2 linked regions of the Magnetococcus marinus MC-1 genome follow. The protein of the gene in region 1 interacts with the protein of each later gene in a pairwise test. Links are inferred from orthologs where the notes say so. Each region holds a gene or a part of one and is shown on either strand. Other genes may lie near its edges.

Region 1 (5,608 bases):
GTGATGCGCAAATTTCCGAAAAGCACAGCAATTTCTTCGTCAACCTGGGCGCAGCCTCCTCCTTGCACATGGAGGAACTGATCGAGCTGGCCAGAAACCGGGTGGCGCAGCACTCTGGCGTACAGTTAACACTGGAGATTGGCATTCTCACACCTCAGGGACTCCGCACCGAGCCTGGGAGATAGGGATGTTTTTAGGCGTTGTCCACCTTTGGCAAGAGTATAACCGTTGAGCAAGCACCCAGCCCCCACACCCATCTTAGTAACGACCCGCTGCGGCCAACTGGCTGTTCTGAAGCGGGCGCTGCGCGTTGGGCTGTGCCACAACGGAGAGGTTTGACAAAGCGATGGATTGGAAACAGAAAAAAATTGGCGTGCTCTACGGTGGCCTGTCTGAGGAGCGCGAGGTTAGTTTACGCAGCGGTCAAGCGCTGTTTGTTGCCCTGCAAAGTTTGGGCTATCAGGTGGTGGCCATTGATGTGGACCGTCACATTACCAAGGTGCTGGAGCGCGAAGGCATTGAGGTCGCGGTGCTGGCCCTGCACGGCCCCATGGGTGAAGATGGTACCATCCAGGGTTTGCTAGAGTTTATGGGCATCCCCTATACTGGCCCCAACGTGGCCGCTTCGGCCATCTGCATGGACAAAGGCTTGAGCAAGCGACTGTTCCATAGCGAAGGGTTGCCAACCCCTGCTTGGATTGAGTTGGCCGGGGACCATGAAGAGGCCGATGAGTTGGTGGACCATTTTCTAGGGGATTTCCATGGCGCTGCTTTTGTTAAGCCACTAGACTCCGGTTCCAGTGTGGGCATTAGCCGCGCCGTGGGTAAGGATGAACTGATTCGTGGGGTTGCCAAAGCGCTGTCGGTTTCGCACCGCTGTATGGTGGAGCGCGCCATTGAGGGACGCGAACTTACCTTGAGCATCTTGGATGGCGAGGCTTTTCCGCTGATTGAGATTGTGCCCATTGATGGCTTTTACGACTACGACCATAAGTATACGGCGGGCAGGACCAACTATCTGGTACCTGCACCTAACCTGGATGATAAGAGCCTTGAAGCGGTGGTTAAGATTGGCTTGGCGGCCTATCATATTACCGGCTGTCGTGGCCTTGTGCGGGCCGATTTTATCTTGGATGGCGAGGGCACACCGTGGCTGTTGGAGCTCAACACCATTCCCGGCATGACCGAGCTTAGTTTGGCACCAAAGGCCGCCCATGCCGTAGGGATTGAGATGCCACAATTGGCTGAACGCATTTTACAAGGCGCGCGGCTCAAATAAAGATTTGACGACCACCGTTGCATAACCACCCTGTATGCGGTTAAAAAGATTGGGTCTTAACAGTATGAGCCCAAAATATATCAAGGGATCGTTGCTGGCTACCCTTATGTTGGTTGCTTTAGGGTGGGGTTGGCAGACGTTACACGCACCGGGACGCTTTGCCCTAAAAGATGTTCGTGTCCTGGGCAATAAGTTCACGGATGTGGGTAAGTTAAGAAAAGATTTAGGTTTAGACCAAGCGGTCAACCTGCTGACACTTAGCCCCCAGCACCTTCGAGCCCGGCTGCTTACTTACCCTTGGGTACGTGAAGCACGGGTAGAACGTATCTTTCCGGGCATGCTGGTGATTGAGCTGGAAGAGAAGACCCCGTTGTGCATGACCAAGGTAGGCGAGCATCTCTACTTGGTGGATCGACGGGGAGAGCGCATCAAACCCTTGGAGGCGGGTGACCCCATGCCGCTGCCGGTGGTGTCGGTTGATTATGCGCCGGAGTCTGAAAAGCCGCTGTTGATTCGCTGGTTAATTGACCGGATGCAGCGTAACGAGTGGCTCTATAATCGTCTCTCTGAAGCGGTTGGCTTGCCCGGTGGGCGTTGGGTGCTCTATACCCGTAAAGGGGTAAAGCTGTTACACTCGGCGCGGATGGAAGAAGAGCTGGGCAGATTGGCGATTTTACAAGAGCGCTACAGCATCTTAAACCGCAGCATTCGCCAGATTGATCTACGGGTCAGTGGGCAGGTGGTGGTAAAACCCCAAACCTAACGGTTGGGACGGCCTATATTGAGCCTTTGTGCCGCTGGTAAAGAAGTGTTTATACGGCGGTTTTTATAAAAAGCAAACAACGGTAGAACCGGGCTAAGGGATTATGGCCAAGCACGACCAAAATCTAATTATCGGACTGGATATCGGTACCACCAAGATCTGTTGCATCGTTGCGGACGTGCAGCCGGATGGGCGCTTGGATATTATCGGTCTGGGTACGCATCCATCACGGGGACTGCGCAAAGGGGTGGTGATTGATATTGACTCCACCGTTGAGAGCATTCGCATGGCGGTGGAAGAGGCGGAGATGATGGCCGGGGTCGAGATCCGCATGGTGTATGCGGGGATTGCCGGAGCGCACATCGCCAGCAATAACTCCGAAGGGGTGGTTGCAACCAAGGATAACGAGGTGCATGCCTCGGATATTCAACGGGTGTTGGATGCAGCCCGGGCGCAATCTATCCCCATGGACCGTGAAATTTTGCATGTTATCCCCCAGGAGTTTGTACTGGATGCCCAAGAGGGCATTAAAGACCCCTTGGGCATGGCGGGTGTTCGTTTAGAGGCTCGCGTACATTTGGTGACGGGGGCGGTGGCATCGGCGCAGAATATTGTCAAGTGCGCCAACCGCTGCGGCTTGGATGTTGGGGATATTATTCTTGAGCAACTGGCCTCGGCAGAGGCCTGCTTGACCGAGGATGAAAAAGAGCTTGGTTGCTGTCTGTTGGATATTGGTGGTGGTACAACAGACATTGCCATCTATGCAGAAGGTCATATCAAACATACCGCTGTGCTGGCTATTGGCGGCGACCATATGACCAATGACATTGCGGTGGGGCTACGCACCCCCACCCGTGAGGCGGAGCAGCTCAAACGTAAATTTGGCTGTGCCCTTTCGGCGTTGGTGGGTCCAGATGAGACCATCGAGGTTCCCAGCATCGGCGAACGCCCCCCACGCTCACTGGGTCGACACATCTTGGCAGAGATTATCGAACCCCGCGTTGAAGAGCTGTTTACCCTGGTTCAGCGTGAGATTGTACGCTCCGGATTTGATGAGCAGATTGCCGCAGGCATTGTGTTGACCGGCGGCGCGGCCAATACTGAAGGTATCGTGGATCTGGCCGAGGAGATTTTTAACAAACCGGTTCGGCGCGGCTTGCCCCAAGGGGTTGGTGGCTTGACCGATGTGATCGCTAACGCCAGCTATGCCACCGCGACGGGTTTGGTACTCTATGCCAATCGCTATGGACAAGAATCAACCATGCGTTACAACCAGGATGATGTCGGTGGCAGCCGCTCCATGGTTTCGCGCATGCGCTCCTGGTTTGGTGACATTTTTTAATGCACCGACTTAAACAATAACCATAACAAAACCCAAAATAGACGCGGATAAACGCGCAATACCAAGGGGGTATAAATGACCATCGAGTTCGCACACACAGATGACCTAGAGGCCCGCATCAAAGTAATTGGTGTCGGCGGTGGCGGCGGTAACGCTGTCAACAACATGATTCAGTCCCACCTAGAAGGGGTTGAATTCATTGTTGCCAACACAGACGCACAAGCCCTTACGAAAAGTTTGGCCCCAACCCGTATTCAAATTGGTGAAGATATTACCCGTGGTCTGGGCGCTGGTGCCAAACCCGAAGTGGGTAAAAACGCCGCCATGGAGACCGAAGCACGCCTACGTCAAGCCATTGAAGGGGCAGACATGGTGTTTATTACGGCGGGCATGGGGGGTGGTACGGGTACCGGTGCAGCGCCGATTATTGCACGCATCTCCAAAGAGCTGGGTATTTTAACCGTTGCGGTGGTGACCAAGCCCTTTCATTTCGAGGGCAAGCGCCGCATGCGTCAGGCCGAAGAGGGTCTGGAAGAGCTGCGTGATCATGTGGATACGGTGATTACCATCCCCAATCAAAAGCTTATGGCTGCGGTTGGCAAAAACACCACCATTTTGGACGCTTTCCGCAAGGCTGACGATGTTTTACAACAGGCTGTGCGTGGTATTACCGATCTGATTACCCATCCTGGCCACATCAATGTTGACTTTGCCGATGTATGCACCGTTATGGAAGAGATGGGGCAAGCGATGATGGGGGCCGCTGAAGCCTCTGGCGAAGGGCGTGCCATGACCGCCATCAACAACGCCATCTCCAGCCCGCTGTTGGATGATGCCTCGATCCACGGTGCCCGTGGTGTGCTGGTCAACATTACCGGCGGTTACAACCTCACCCTGCAAGAGGTGGATGAGGCGGTGATGGTGGTTCGTGATATGGCCCATGAAGATGCCAACATTGTGTTTGGTACCACCCTCAACGAAAACCTCGATGATACCGTGCGTGTCACCGTGGTGGCTACGGGTATTGGTCAGAGTGATAAGATGGCCTTCCCTGCGCAAGAGACGACCTTTACCGAAACGGTAGCGCCCCAGCCCCACGCACCCGCCGCACGCCAAGCGCCCTCCGCGCGCCAAGCTGCGCCAGCCTATCATCAGCAGGCTGCCCATTCTACACAACACCCCGCCTACCAACAGCAGCCCAGCCAGCCACAGACAGCCGTTGATTATGCCGCCCAAGCCAAAGTGGTGGACAACAGCTATGTACGGCAGATGCGTCAAGAGCGCCAAGAGCGCCAACGTCGCAATGTGGACGGTGTGCATGGTGGTCATGAGGACTTTGATGTCCCAACCTTCTTGCGCCGCCAGATGGATTGAGATCACCTCTCTAGCACCACGCCCTTTTGGGCGTGGTGCCCGGAGCGGATCACAAAGGGGTATGCTGCGTACATCGCTTAATTTGGTTAAGGACGGTTCAACCTTTGGGTTGAACCTTGGCCAGGGATGGCCATTTAATATCCCAGGGAACGATCCTGTACCTTTCTTGTCAGAAAGTGGCAACAGGATCTACGGTCGTTGGCAGGATTGCCAATGTTAGCGAAGGGTAACCTTTGCGGGGTCGCCAAGGAAGGCACTTCCCTCCCGTATTTTATTCCTAAAAGAGCCTGAATCCGATTTATCTCCCCTTCCATGTGGTTTTTGTGCATAATTCTTGCTCTTTTGTTTTCTTAACAGGAACGGTCCGTTGTATCCTGCACCGATGCAACTTTTTTGGGCGTATTGACGGTTAATAAAGCGGATGAGAGTAAACGAGGTGCCCAGTTTTGTATGAGGGTTCATCTCATGAGGAGTTATCCATGCATTTCCAACGCACACTCAAAAACACGGTACGCTGCACGGGCATAGGTTTGCACAGTGGCCAAAAGGCCTACCTTTCGTTGCAACCGGCACCTGCGAATCATGGCATTGTGTTCCGCCGTACCGACCTTAATAATGCGCGGGTACCCGCCCACGTCATGAATGTCAAAGATACCCGTTTGTGTACCACCATCTCCAATAATGATGGGGTGAGCGTCTCGACCATTGAGCATCTGCTGGCCGCCTTTGCGGGCATGGGGGTGGACAATGCCATTGTGGATATTGACGGCCCTGAAGTGCCCATTATGGATGGCAGTGCGGCCCCTTTTGTGTTTCTGCTTGAGTGCGCTGGGGTAGTTGACCAAAATGC
Region 2 (7,867 bases), 2.8 Mb from region 1 along the record:
CTATGCGCGCAGAGACCATAGCCCGATAGGAAGAGAGGATTTATTGTAAGAGCAAGGCAAAACAAACAATGCCTGTACAATTAAAGCCTTTCAAATATTAACCGGAATGGGCGCAGCCTGCTAAAACACCAGAGATATCTAGAGCGACATAAAAAAACGGAGCCCAAAAGGGCTCCGTTTAAGATCAAGCATACAACCATGATGCTTAAGCGAAGGTATCGGCCATGATGCTTTGATACCAAGACTCAGCATAAAAAGCCTCTTGCTTACGGTGGGCCTTGCTGGCCGTCGAAGGAGAGAGACCGCCGGATTTTTTGGTGATTTTACCATCCTCAAAAACCGAAACCAACGCAACAGAGATGCCGTAGTCTGGTGCCAACAAGCTGTAACATGTATTGACATAAGAAGGCATCGGCGCAGGTTTACCCTGAAGAGCAGCGACCACAGCCGCCGCCGCCACTTTTGCTTCGGAGTTCGCGGCATAGCCAGATTTGGGCAGGCCCGCTGCGGCGCTGGAGTCACCAATGACATAGACATCTTTGGCCAAGGTAGACTCAAACGTTTTAAGATCAACAGGACACCAGCCAGACTTATCCGTCAGGCCAGAGGCAACGGCAATGGATCCCGCTGTCATGGGCGGGATGATGTTGATACAAGAACTCTTGTATTCACCCATGTCGGTGTAGACAGTACCGGTCGCAGCGTCAACTTTAGTGACTTTACCGCCTTCTGCAGCAGGAATCCACTCGATATAGTTGGGCTCGTAGCCCAACTCTTTCCAACCGCCACGGAACAGGCCCATTTTGGAAAACTTGTCTTTAGGATCCAAAATGATCACTTTGGACTTAGGCTTGTGCTTTTTCAGATAGTGTGCCACCAATGAGGCCCGCTCGTAAGGCCCAGGAGGGCAGCGGAACGGGTTTGGTGGTGCCACCATGACGAAGGGTTCGCCATCCTTCATCGCCGCCAGTTTGTCACGCAACAACAGGGTCTGAGGACCCGCTTTCCATGCGTGGGGCATGCTGGTATGGGCAATTTCTTTGGTCAAACCAGGAATGGCTGCATAGTTAAATTCAACACCCGGTGAAAGAACCAACTTGGTGTATTTGAACTTACCACCTTTGGTGGTGACCGTCTTAGAACCAGCATCAATACCCGTAACCGTGTCGATTACCACATCAATGCCATGCTTTTTCAAACCATCATAGCCCCACTTCTGTACTTCCATGTCACGGATACCGATGATGACAGGGTTGGACAAGGGGCAAGAGTAGTAATATTCGTTCTGCTCAATCAAAGTCACCTTAACGGTGGGATCGGCCATACGAATATATTTGGCTGCAACAGCGCCACCATAACCGCCCCCAACAACAACCACATGGTTGCCGTGGCTATTGGCAATGGCAGGAGCAGCGACACCCATAGCACCAACGGCCGCAGCAGCGCCAGTGGTTTTAATAAAATTACGACGTGTCAGTTTAGACATGCGAAACTCTCCTCTCCCCCGCTTACTTCTGGCTGGCGTAGAAATGGGCAATGGCCTCAAGCTCTTCTAGAGAAGCATTATCAATATTCTTCTTCATCTTTTTGGGCTGAGGAACCTTCATGTCAGGATTTTTATAATCCTGCATCTTGATCAATAGATAGTCCTGCCACTGACCCGCGACACGAGGGGTGTCATCTTCCATGCTGCGACCATTGTCTTCATGACACTTTTTGCATTTTAAAGATTCGTGCAGTTTGGCACCTTTAGCAACCAGAGCATCATCCACCTGATTGAAAGGGGTGCCGGTTTTCATGCTAAGACGTGCATTGGCGACATTGTTCCCCCACTTTTGTGTAGCGAGGTATTTAGAGAGCTCGGTAATCTCTTCGTCGCTGTAACCCTTGGCAATGCGATCCATAATAGTCGCAGGGCGCTCGCCAGATTTAAACTCCTTCATCATGTTGACCAAATGTGCCGCAGGTTGCCCCGCGATGGTGGGCATCGCAGGACCAACAGCTACGCCATTGGTACCGTGGCAACCTGCGCAAGTGTTAGCAAGCGCAGCGGCGGTGATGCCTTCGGCGCGAGCATCCGCACCCATCATCATCCCGCTTGTTACCATGGCTGCTGCCAAGAACAGTGTCTTGATCTTATTATGTTGCATCTCTCCCTCTCCTCCCGTACAGGAATGGCTAGGTTGGCCCTTATGTATCGGACCGGTTTAACCGGCACCCCCGTTGTGTGCCGGCGTTTAAAAAAAGCTGTTGGTACAGCATTCCAACCCATAAAAGGGCAGCGGCTTAAAATTCCCCTTGGGCCGCGCCTTGCATAATCTCACGAATGACATTACTCACCCGCATGGCTTGCTTCTTGAGTTCTGGGGGGAGCTCCCGTCCGCCGTAAATCATCATATCTAAGTTCATAGAGTATAAACGGATTTTACCATCCTTACCCTGCACAACAGAGATACGACAGGGCATAAAGCCGGTATACTCATCCCGATAATCGGCCATCATTTTGCCGACACTGGCGTCACAAAAAGACATGAAAGAAATATGACGGTAAGGCTCGCCGGTTAAAGCCTGGACCTGTTTGTAAAAAGGAGCCTCTCCCACAAACAAAAAGCTACGTGCTGCGGCCAAACTTTTCAGAGACTCCTTGACATCTTCAATAGAGATATCAGGTTTGACCTCGGCCACCCACATCATCGCCACGCCAGGGTCTTTGGAGGTCAAGAGATCCGAGGCAAACTTTGAGTACATCTTCTGGTAGCCAGGATCAAACTCTGCCAAAACAGGGGCCAGCTTGACATAACCATAGAGACCAGCTGCGATAGCAAGGGCCCCAACTAATGCGAACAAGTTCTTTAAGAATCCCATGGATTCACTCCATCCTTGTTTAAAAGGGTTTTACCTACTGTCCCCCCGGCAGCACCTAGTCACAGTACCCACCCGCTGACTGCGGGATGAGGTATTCACGCTGCGATTATTAGGAAAACCTTATAATCGAAGAGAAAATCGCCTTATCTTGGCCTTTTTACAGGGGGATTGCAAGCCCATTTTCATAATAATTATGGGCCTCATTTTATAAATGGTGGTGGTGGGATGGGCTTTCGAGAGTGCTCAATAATAAATAATAAAAACATAAGGATAAAATTTGAGTCTTGTTTGCAGTTATCGTGAATGGTTTCTATGCAGGCAGGTGGCGGCGATAATTTTACAGGTATAATTGACAGTATTAAATATAAGTATGATCAAAAAAGGGCGTCTCACCTGCGACATTCGATCAAGCAAGGTTTAATCTGTTGGGACAACGTAGGCGCCGCCAAGCCCAATCCGGTTAAGGAATTGGGCCCCGTGTCATCGCGCACACATAAATGAAAGCTTAACTTGCCCCCGGTGGGCGAGGGCGGGCCCCTTGTACGGCGCCTTTTAATTGACCACAGGCTGCGTCTATATCTTCACCGCGGCGGTCGCGAATAACCGTTACAAACCCTGCTTGATAGAGGATTTTTTGAAAGGCGGCGATGCGTGTCATGCTGCTCGATTGATAAGGCACACCTGGCCAAGGATTAAAGGGTATAAGATTGATTTTAGAAGGGATATCTTTTAGGAAGGAGACGAATAAACGGGCGTCATCCTCGCTGTCATTCACCCCGTGGAGCATGACATACTCCCAGGTAACGCGCCGTCCAGATTTAAGCGGGTAGCGGAGGGTAGCGGCCCGTAGCGCTTGCAGGTTATACTTCTTATTGAGTGGGACTAATTCGTCACGCAGCGTGTCGCGTACCGCATGTAAAGAAATCGCTAGATTCACCCCAAGCTCACGCCCTGCCTGTTCCATTTTGGGGAGTAATCCCGCTGTACTCAGTGTCACTTTACGGGTCCCAAAAGCTAATCCAGAGTCGTCTAACAAGATCAGCACAGCATCCCGTACGGCTTCATAATTATAGAGGGGTTCCCCCATGCCCATAAGCACGATATTGGTGACCCGCTTGTCACGTGCCGCTAAAGTGCGCCGCGCAAACAAAACTTGTTGAACAATTTCAGAGGGGGTTAGATTGCGGGCAAAGCCCTGCGCGCCGGTGTGACAAAACGGGCAGCTCAAGGTGCACCCCACCTGGGACGATATACACAGGGTGCCTCGCTCATCCTCTGGAATGTAGACGGTCTCGATTTGTTGTCCATCACTCAATCGTAGTAACCATTTTTCCGTGCCATCACGGCTGATTTGATGGGTCGAAACCTCGGGCCGTAGGGGGGTGCTTAATGCAGAAAGTTTCCTGCGAAAATCAATGGATAAGTCACTCATCTCATCCAGGTGTTGGGCTAATTTAACATGGAGCCAAGACCATAACTGTCTTGCCCTAAACGGCTTTTCTCCCAACTGCTCGACCACCAGTGAGGTTAATGCTTCCCGGGTCAAACCGGTTAAATCTAAGAGGGGCGTGTGCATAGAGGGCTCACAATCGATGGGCAGTGGTGGGGAAAACTGAGGGTTCGTTTGTAAAAAAAGAATGGATTAAAGAATGAAATCTCGTTGATTGTGCAGGTGTGGTGGTGAAATAGGGGCCTGTCTAGCTTTTAGACGAGGCCCCAGCCATTCATACGAGCATCAAGGGCGATCGCACAGTTCTGTGCCACTAAAGAAGAAGGCGATTTCTTGGGCAGCCGTTTCAGGGGCGTCTGAACCATGGACCGCATTGGCATCAATGCTCTCGGCAAAATCAGCACGGATGGTACCTGGAGCGGCGTCCTTAGGATTGGTGGCACCCATAATGTCACGGTTTTTCAGGACAGCGCCATCACCTTCTAAAACTTGCACAACCACAGGGCCTGAGCTCATGTAGCTGCACAGATCATTGTAGAAGGGGCGTGCTTTATGCACTTCATAGAATTTTCCTGCAATTTCAGGCGTTAGGCGAATCATTTTAGAAGCAATAATACGCAGGCCCGCTTTCTCGAAACGGCTTTGGATCTCCCCTACGACATTTTTAGCAACTGCGTCAGGTTTGATGATGGAAAAAGTGCGTTCAATGGTCATGGTAAACTCCTGATGAAAAAACACCGCCAGCATGAACAAGCAGGGCAGCATGTGGGTGATTAAATTATGTGGCACTCATTGGATAAGCAAAACATAGCGGGCCATAACTTGCGCAGGCATGCGAATCCTTAGTTGATGCTCTGGCCGCAAGAGTGCCTAACTAGAGCCCTTTTTGTAAAGTTTGGCGAGGGTATCAATTGGTATGAAGGTTGCCAAGCTTTTTAATCAAATGATGGGGGGAGAATTAAAAAAAATGAAGATCTGCTAAACTTTGGACTTGTAATTGCATTCTTTTTAACGACGGTTAGTGTCGACCATCTCCTCTATTAAATATCAGTTGGAACGAACCCAATGCTCAAAATACCCTACAATAAAGTGTTTGTATTGTTGGCTCTAGCAGTCGCAATGAGTGGAAGTAGGGAGCTGTTGGCTGCTCCCGTATGGTTTGGCGGTTCATTTCGCGCAGACATCATTATGCATAGTCCTGACAAACCCGAGCAGGTTGCTAAAGGGACGCTCTATGTAGGGCCAATGCGTCTGCGTGCGGAAGGTACGGTAGGAAATCAAACCCGAGCGCTTATCATGGATTTAGAAAAAGAGCGTATGTGGACATTAGACCTTGCCAACAAACGGTATCATGAGGGGCCCGGTCGTGCACCGATGCCTCCGATGCCAGATTTAACACGTCTGCCGAGTGATCCGGATCATCCCGTTTGTGGTAAAGATAACCCGGCGCAGTGCGTGCTCAAAGGGGAGATCGCGTTGGATGGGATAATGACGCAACTTTGGGAGGTGAGTATGGCACGACGGGGGCAAACCACGCAGATGCAGCTCTGGGTAGACCCGCAACGCCGCGTCGTACTAAAGTACCAGCTGCTAAAGGGGCCGACGCTCTACCGTAAATTGGTAGAGGTTAGTCATGAACAGGGGCGGGCTACAGAAAAGTGGCAATTCACAGAGACCATAGGTAGCAAAACTAGAAATAGCGAACTCTGGGTAGATGCCCGCCTATTTTTACCCGTGCGCGTGGTGCAGAACGGGCAGGTAACGGCGGAGATTAAAAACATACAAGAAATGGTTCCAGATGCCTCGCTGTTTGAACTACCAAAAGATTATGTTCAATATTCAACTAAAGACCAAGAAAAAAAAGCAGATCCAGCTCAGCAAAAACAAGAAATGCAGTTCCATTGAGTTTTCCTATACATCTACCAATTTGCGCAATAGCTATGTTTTAAATGCAATGGTTAGGTGTACTTTGTTGGTGGGGTGGTTGAGCTTTGTTGTGCCAAGCAAAGGAATCGTTGTAAATATCTGAAATTGAGATAATCTTTTCAATTTTGGTGGCTGTTTAACCATAAACAATGTTGTCATTAGTGGTTTCTATGGCGGAAAATGGCCTTAGCTTATTGGTTAAGCGATTAAAAGAACCGGAAACAACGAGGTTGGCATGAGACAAAAAAAAACAACATATGCAAGTTCTTGTTTAACGGATAGAATATGAGCCGTCAGCGGTTACACTCTAAACCGTAGTATGAGTTAGAGATTGACGTTTGTGTCTAGTTTTGTTACCAAGTTACGGTTGCGTAAATTGGCCGTCGAGCCGGATTAGACCATCGCCCAAAGGGCTTTGAGAAATCACGATAAAAAAAAGGTCTGTACCATGCTTTTGAAACGTTTCGTTAAAAACGCCATCGTCGTCGGCGTCGCTTCGGTCTCTATGGTCGGTGTGGCGCAGGCCAACGATCTTCCCGAGTTGTTGCGCGGGTTGATCCAAACCAATGCGGAGGTAAAATCTGCTGAAGCCAAGCTTGGCGGCGCGAAAAGCGACGTCAGCTCCAAAAAAGGTGAATGGTTTCCAACCGTCACTGTGAACGCAAAAATTGGTCATGAGGGTACCAACCAAGGGGCGACACCCTTTACTGATGCGCGTTCTAGTGAGCTGAAAACCAGCTTTGATCAGTTGTTGTGGGACTTTGGTCAGCTGAATGCCGAAATAGACGCCGAGCGTGCCAACCAAATCGGCAAAGAGTACTCGGTCAGTCAAACGACCCAAAAAGTGCTGCGTTCCGGTGCCAAGGCTTACATCGATTTGGTTGCCGCTTACCGCGTGCTGGAAAATACCAAAGCGGTAGAGGGCCGTATTCGTGAACAGACCGCTTCCGAAGAAAAGCGTCTAAAAATCGGTGCTGGCTTGCGCAAAGATGTTTTGCAAAGCGAGGCTGAGCTAAGCCGGGCCATCGAAAAGCGGTTAAAAGCGGAGCTGAATTTGGCGAAGGCCATGAACGGCTATCGCCAGTGGTTCAATGTTGTGCCTGACGATCTCTCTAAATTGAACATGGTCGATGTCAACGTTGAGATTCCCTCAATGGAGGACATGATTGCGCAGTTTGAAGCCCAAAACTACGCCTTGCTTGAGACAAAGCAAAACATCGTTAAGGCTGTCGCGAGCAAAAATTCTACCCGCGCCAAAGGCTATTTTCCTGAGGTTACGCTGACGGGTAGCTATACCTTCCAAAACGATATGGGGGGCACTGTAAACTATGATGAGGACACCTCCATCCTCGTCAATGTCAAGATGCCTTTCAACTTGGGCCTTGCTGCGGTGCACGATGTTAATTCGGCACAGCATAAAGTGGAGGATTTTCAGGCTATTCACGACAAAGCTCGTGATGCGTTAGAGAAAAATCTTCGTGATACCTACCAAAAGCTGATTACGAGCAAAGAGTTAGTCGATCGTTATCAGCAAAGTGTTAAGTTGAACGAGGATTTTCTGACATTGGCCCGCAAAGAGCGCAAGCTTGGTGGTGGTAGCATGTCTTCTCTGCTTAGTATTCTCAT

The links.
Region 2: the proteins of ftsZ (region 1) and rlmN interact in binary tests that used the Escherichia coli proteins (3 or more experiments, as listed by UniProt). The link is inferred for Magnetococcus marinus MC-1 from one-to-one orthologs.

The regions. Positions count from the first base shown.
Region 1 is NC_008576.1:923,097-928,704, reverse strand. The notes cover bases 2,779-5,608. They hold ftsZ (cell division protein FtsZ), read left to right. Parts: upstream 2,779-3,459; coding sequence 3,460-4,758; downstream 4,759-5,608. Other genes in these bases: lpxC (UDP-3-O-acyl-N-acetylglucosamine deacetylase), read left to right, coding at 5,238-5,608; ftsA (cell division protein FtsA), read left to right, coding at 2,779-3,384. Also shown: murB (UDP-N-acetylmuramate dehydrogenase), read left to right, coding at 1-185; MMC1_RS03835 (D-alanine--D-alanine ligase), read left to right, coding at 347-1,279; MMC1_RS03830 (cell division protein FtsQ/DivIB), read left to right, coding at 1,344-2,042; more of ftsA, read left to right, coding at 2,146-2,778. UniProt on the Escherichia coli protein: Essential cell division protein that forms a contractile ring structure (Z ring) at the future cell division site. The regulation of the ring assembly controls the timing and the location of cell division.
Region 2 is NC_008576.1:3,741,427-3,749,293, reverse strand. What follows is about bases 2,407-5,325. They hold rlmN (dual-specificity RNA methyltransferase RlmN), read right to left. Parts: upstream 4,442-5,325; coding sequence 3,371-4,441; downstream 2,407-3,370. Other genes in these bases: ndk (nucleoside-diphosphate kinase), read right to left, coding at 4,601-5,029; MMC1_RS15340 (DUF302 domain-containing protein), read right to left, coding at 2,407-2,865. Outside these bases: MMC1_RS15350 (NAD(P)/FAD-dependent oxidoreductase), read right to left, coding at 206-1,486; MMC1_RS15345 (c-type cytochrome), read right to left, coding at 1,509-2,150; more of MMC1_RS15340, read right to left, coding at 2,287-2,406; MMC1_RS15320 (hypothetical protein), read left to right, coding at 5,381-6,220; MMC1_RS15315 (TolC family protein), read left to right, coding at 6,690-7,867.